2 linked regions of the Solitalea lacus genome follow. The protein of the gene in region 1 interacts with the protein of each later gene in a pairwise test. Links are inferred from orthologs where the notes say so. Each region holds a gene or a part of one and is shown in the gene's direction. Other genes may lie near its edges.

Evidence for each region.
Region 2: the proteins of ftsA (region 1) and L2B55_RS05815 interact in binary tests that used the Escherichia coli proteins (3 or more experiments, as listed by UniProt). The link is inferred for Solitalea lacus from one-to-one orthologs.

Annotation. Positions count from the first base shown.
Region 1 is NZ_CP091740.1:3,509,821-3,513,148, reverse strand. The notes cover bases 1-2,993. They hold ftsA (cell division protein FtsA), read left to right. Parts: upstream 1-839; coding sequence 840-2,147; downstream 2,148-2,993. Other genes in these bases: ftsZ (cell division protein FtsZ), read left to right, coding at 2,341-2,993; L2B55_RS15070 (cell division protein FtsQ/DivIB), read left to right, coding at 1-837. Outside these bases: more of ftsZ, read left to right, coding at 2,994-3,328. UniProt on the Escherichia coli protein: Essential cell division protein that assists in the assembly of the Z ring. May serve as the principal membrane anchor for the Z ring.
Region 2 is NZ_CP091740.1:1,370,399-1,373,633, reverse strand. Bases 15-2,914 are described here. They hold L2B55_RS05815 (rod shape-determining protein), read left to right. Parts: upstream 15-903; coding sequence 904-1,926; downstream 1,927-2,914. Other genes in these bases: L2B55_RS05805 (rod shape-determining protein MreD), read left to right, coding at 2,860-2,914; mreC (rod shape-determining protein MreC), read left to right, coding at 2,025-2,867; purH (bifunctional phosphoribosylaminoimidazolecarboxamide formyltransferase/IMP cyclohydrolase), read left to right, coding at 15-811. Outside these bases: more of purH, read left to right, coding at 1-14; more of L2B55_RS05805, read left to right, coding at 2,915-3,235. UniProt on the Escherichia coli protein: Forms membrane-associated dynamic filaments that are essential for cell shape determination. Acts by regulating cell wall synthesis and cell elongation, and thus cell shape.

The DNA of each region.
Region 1 (3,328 bases):
ATGAAAAGAATAAACTGGAAACGAGTATTGATTTTAACCTGCTGGGCTGTATCCCTGGTAGGGGTAAGCGTGCTGTTAAGTTTCGTTTCCAATAAGCAGGATAAGATAGTGTGCAAGGGAGTGAAAATTGTTATTGAAGGGAAAAACTTTCTTGTTGAAAAGGGAGATATACTTGCACTGATGAATAGGGTGCTGCCTCAATTTGTTTCTCATCCCTTAGATGAAATTCCTGTAGAGCAAATTGAACGGGCGGTAAAGTTGAATCCTTATGTTGAACGGGCTGATATTTTTATTGATTTAGACGGGATAGTAAGAGTAAATGTTAAACAGCGCGAACCGGTAGTTCGTATCATCAATAAAAGTTTTCAAAGCTTTTATGTGGATAAAAACGGGAGGAAAATGCCATTGTCGCTCAATTTTTCGCCTAGGGTTGTGGTTGCCAATGGGAACATTGATGAGCAACCGGCAATGAATGATACATTAAAAACAAAATTGGCTAAGGATATTTTTGCTTTAGCTCAATTCATTGGAGCTGATGAAAACGAATTTTGGAAAGCACAGATTGTGCAGGTTTTTGCAAATAGCAATGCTGAGCTAGAACTGATTCCAAGAGTAGGGAATCATCGGATTTTACTTGGAGATACTGAAAATTTATCTGAACGAATGAATAACCTGATTGTATTTTATAAGAAAGCTCTTCCCCGTGTTGGATGGGAGCGTTACAAAGTCATTAATATAAAATATCAGAATCAGGTAATAGGAGTAAGAGATACGTTGGCGAAGCAATACATTACATCAACCGATACATTAAAAACAGACAGCACAAGAATTAATTAGTTATGGAGAACTCAGACATAGTTGTTGGATTAGACATTGGTACTACAAAGATCTGCGCAATTGTTGGACGCAGAACCGAGCATGGAAAGATTGAGGTGTTGGGCATGGGTAAAGCCGATTCTCCTGGCGTTAGCCGGGGTACGGTTACCAATATCGAGAAAACCGTACGCGGAATTCGGGAGGCAGTAGAAATGGCCGAGTTGAAATCGAATGTAGAAATTCGTGTGGTGAATATAGGTATCGCTGGTCAGCATATAAAAAGCCATCAGCACAGGGGGATGTTAACCCGTAGTAATACCGCTGATGAAATCAGTCATTCTGATGTTGATAAACTGATTTCTGACATGCACAAATTGGCAATGAATCCGGGTGAGAAAATTATTCATGTATTGCCTCAAGAATATGTGATTGACAACGAGCCAGGTATTATAGATCCTGTTGGGATGTCGGGGGTTAGAATGGAAGCAAACTTTCACATCATCACCGGTCAGGTTACATCGGTTCAAAATATAATCAAATGTGCAGGTAAGGCCAGCTTGGAATATGATGATATTATTCTGGAGCCGCTGGCATCTGCAGAAGCTGTTTTGAGTCCTGAGGAAAAAGAAGCCGGAGTGGTGCTGGTGGATATTGGTGGGGGTACAACAGATGTGGCAATTTTCTATAGAGGCATAATTCGTCATACAGCGGTTATTCCTTTGGGAGGAAATATCGTTACTGAGGATGTTGTTGAGGGATTGTCAATATTAAAGGCACAAGCAGAGGTGTTGAAAACTCGTTTTGGATCAGCTCTGGCTGATGAAAACGCTGAGAATGAAATTATTTCAATTCCTAGTCCGGTAAAAGGTCGTCAGCCTAAAGAAGTGTCTGTAAAAAATCTGGCCTATATTATTCAGGCTCGAATGGAGGAAATAATTGAACATGTATATTATGAAATACAGTGTTCAGGATATGAGAAGAAATTGATTGCCGGAATCGTATTGACCGGTGGTGGTGCTCAGTTGAAGCATTTGCCTCAATTGGTTGAATACATTACCGGATTGGATGCTCGCATTGGATATCCGAATGAACACATTGCCAAATCTAATCATGCTGAAATTGCAAGTCCAATGTATGCAACAGGTATAGGATTGGTAATTAAGGGGTTGCAAACGCTAGAGGAGGATCGTGTTAAGAATGAAAATACTTACACTGTGGATAATCAATCGCATCAACCACAGGCTGATCGCAAGCAATGGTTGAAGAAGTTTATTGACCCGATTAAGGACTTTATTAGAGAGGACATTGACGATAAAGATTACTTGAAATAGGAGTCTGGAAATAGGAAAATCCAAAGTAGAGCATACTTATACGATGGGAAGCGTGGATAAAATGTCAATAATTATCAACAATGTGCCGGGTTTTCCACAATGGGGGGTCCTAGGCTTAAAAAAGGGCATTTAAATCGCTATAATTACATTGTAAAATGAAATCACTGGTTTACGTAGCTTAAACATCTGGATAATGGAATTCGAAATGTATAAAGAAAAATCATCAATTATTAAGGTAATTGGTGTTGGAGGTGGAGGTGGAAATGCAGTTAATCACATGTACCGTCAGGGTATTAAAGGGGTTGACTTCATTATCTGTAATACCGACGCCCAAGCATTAGAGCTAAGTCCAATTCCTAACAAAGTGCAATTGGGGGCTAGTTTAACGGAAGGGCGTGGGGCAGGTTCTATTCCCGAAGTTGGTAAAAACTCAGCTATTGAAAACGTAGATCAAATACGTGACATGCTGGGCAGTAATACAAAAATGGTGTTTATCACTGCAGGAATGGGTGGAGGTACAGGTACAGGAGCGAGCCCTATTATTGCTAAAGCGGCAAAAGAGATGGGCATTCTTACCGTTGGTATTGTCACAACGCCATTTAAATTTGAGGGGCCACGACGAAAAGTTCAGGCCGAACTCGGATTGGAAGAGTTAAAGAAAAATGTAGATACCTTACTGGTGATTTCCAATGAAAAGGTGCGCCAAATGTGTGGAAACTTAGAGCTTGCTAAAGCATTTGCCCAGGCAGATAATGTATTAACCACAGCATCAAAAGGTATTGCTGAAATTATAACAGTTCCTGGTTACATTAACGTTGATTTTGAAGATGTTAAAACTGTAATGAAGGATAGCGGAGTGGCCATTATGGGTTCTTATGCAGCCGAAGGTGAGAACAGAGCACGTAAAGCGGTTGAAGGCGCAATGGCATCTCCATTATTGAACGATAATGAGATTGAAGGTGCTCGTTATATTCTGCTAAATATTACTTCTGGACTTAAAGAAGTATTAATGGATGAGGTAACAGAGATTACCGATTACATTCAATCTAAAGCAGGATCGACGGCTGACATTATTTGGGGTAACTGTAATGATGAATCTTTAGGAGAAGCAATTTCGGTAACTTTAATTGCTACAGGTTTCACTACTCGTTCTGAGCGTGAATCGTCTCAGATAAATAATA
Region 2 (3,235 bases), 2.1 Mb from region 1 along the record:
CAAAGAGCTATCTTACAACAACTTGGTTGACGTAGATGCTGCCGTTTTGTTAATTGAAGAGTTTACAGAACCAACTTTCGCAATTTTAAAACATAATAATGCTTGTGGTGTAGCTACACGTTCTGTTTTAAAAGATGCTTGGGACGCTGCTTTAGCGTGCGATCCTGTTTCAGCTTTTGGAGGTGTATTAATCACTAATCGCAAAGTTGATGCTGCAACAGCAAGCGAAATCAATAAGTTATTCTTTGAAGTGTTAATTGCTCCTGAATATGATACTGATGCATTGAGTATTTTAACCGAAAAGAAAAACCGTATTATTTTACGTCAAAAACCGGTAGCGTTACCTGCCAAACAATTTAAAACTTTATTAAATGGTGTAATCGAGCAAGACAAAGACCTTTCAATGGAAGGCCCGGCTCAAATGCAAACCGTTACAACCAAAGCTCCTACAGAGGCCGAGCTGAAAGATTTATTTTTCGCAAATAAATTAGTAAAACATACTAAATCGAACACAATTGTGTTAGTAAAGGGTGATGTTTTATTGGCAAGTGGCGTTGGACAAACCTCTCGTGTAGATGCCCTAAAACAGGCCATTTTAAAAGCTGAAACTTTCGGATTTGATTTAAAAGGCGCAGTAATGGCTTCTGATGCATTCTTCCCATTCCCTGATTGTGTTGAAATTGCCCACCAGGCAGGTATTACTGCAGTATTACAACCAGGTGGTTCAATTAAAGACAAAGACTCGATTGAGTATTGCAATAATAATAATGTTGCGATGGTATTTACAGGAGTGCGTCATTTTAAACATTAATTTTTATATTTAACAGCTAGTTAATCTAAAAATCAGGCATGTTTCGTAAACAAGTAAGTAAGAATTAATAATTATAACCGAACGACAACCGAATGGGACTGTTTAACTTTTTTACCCAGGAAATCGCAATTGATTTAGGTACTGCCAATACCCTAATTATCCATAACGATAAAGTAGTAGTTGATGAGCCGTCAATAGTGGCCCTTGACCGCAAAAGTGGCAAGATGATCGCCATTGGCCGACAGGCAATGCAAATGGATGGTAAAACGCATGAGAATATTAAAACAGTTCGACCATTAAAAGACGGTGTAATTGCCGACTTTGACGCTGCCGAACACATGATCCGTGGGTTTATCAAAATGATCAATGGTGGTAAAGGATGGTTATTCCCTTCTCTCCGTATGGTTATTTGTATCCCTTCGGGTATTACTGAAGTTGAGAAACGTGCCGTACGTGACTCAGCAGAAATTGCCGGAGCAAAAGAAGTATACTTAATCCATGAACCTATGGCTGCTGCAATCGGTATTGGTATTGATGTGGAAGAGCCAATGGGCAACATGATTATTGATATTGGTGGTGGAACTACCGAAATTGCCGTTATTGCCTTAGGAGGTATCGTTTGCGATCAATCGATTCGCGTAGCCGGTGATAACTTCGATTCGGATATTGTAAACTATATGCGTCGTCAGCACAATATTTTAATTGGAGACCGTACTGCGGAAAAAATTAAAATCGAGGTTGGTTCAGCTTTGGCTGAATTACAAGAACCTCCTGCTGATTTCGCCGTTCAAGGTCGCGATTTGATGACTGGTGTTCCTAAGCAAATCATGGTTTCGTATACCGAAATTGCACACTGCTTAGATAAATCGATTTCAAAAATTGAAGAAGCAATTTTGAAAGCCTTGGAGATTACTCCTCCTGAACTTTCTGCCGATATTTTCCAAACTGGTATCTACTTAACTGGTGGAGGTGCTTTATTACGTGGTTTAGATAAGCGTATTGCTGCTAAAACCAAACTGCCTGTGCATGTTGCAGAAGACCCACTTCGTGCAGTTGTTCGCGGTACTGGTATCGCACTTAAAAATATTGAGAATTTCAGATTTTTGATGCCGTAAACAATACGATGAAAGAATGACGGAATGATAGAATGGGCGAATAATTCAAACACTCTATCATTCTTTCGTTTAATCATTCACACCATTAAACTAAACCAATGCGTAACCTTTGGCTATTCATACTTCGTTTCCACGCATTCTTTCTGTTTGTTATTTTTGAGGTTATCGCAATTATTCTGCTTATTCAAAATAACGACTACCAAAAAACTACATTTATTAATTCATCCAACCACTTCATAGGAAATCTTTATTCAGCTTCAAACGACTTTAAAAGCTACCTTCAACTGGGTCGTGTTAATGATAGTTTAGTTGCTGAAAACGCCAAACTTCGGAACATGCTTCCTTCGGTTTTCTATAATGATTCCGTTAAAAAAGCTACTATTGTTGATACTCTGAAGCAAGATTCCATGAAAATTCAGCAGTACTCATATATAGAAGCCAAGGTTGTTAACAACACAGTTAATTATCAGAGCAACTTCCTTACCTTAAACAGAGGTGCTCGTCATGGAATAAAACCGGGCATGGGAGTTATTGCAGACCAAGGTGTTGTGGGTATTGTAAGAGATGTATCGGATCACTTTTGTACTGTGATGTCTTTATTACACAAAGACAGTAAAATCAGTGTTAAGTTGGCTTCAACAAACGTAATCGGATCTTTAGTATGGCAAGGCACTAATCCGCGTATTGCTGTCTTAAAAGAAATCCCGAATCACGTAACGGTAAAAAAAGGAGAAAAAGTTGTTACAACCGGATACTCATTATTTCCTGAAAATGTATCATTAGGAAAAGTGATAGACGCTCCTAAGCAAACTGGCGAAAGCTTACTTAATGTTGAAGTGTTACTTTCAACTGATTTTCAACGTTTACAATACGTTTACGTTGTTCAAGATAAATTCATTCAAGAAAAGCAGAAACTCGAATCCAATTTGAGCCATGATTAGACTTATTGCTGCTAACATATTCCGATTCATATTCCTGGTTATATTTCAGGTATTTTTCTTAACTAATCTTTCGCTGTATAACATTGCAGTTCCATATTTATACATCCTATTCATTATTCTGTTACCGGTTTCAATGCCTACGTTTTGGGTATTTTTGCTTTCATTTGCATTAGGATTTTCTGTTGATGTATTTTCAAACACAATTGGACTACATGCTTCAGCATGTGTTTTAACAGCATTCTGCAGAATTGGACTTTTGACAGTGATGATACCCAAAGGAGGTGAATTTTTACCTGAACCAACTATAAGAAACTACAGCTTTAAGTGGTTTTTTACTTATAGTGCCATTATGGTGATCATTCACCACG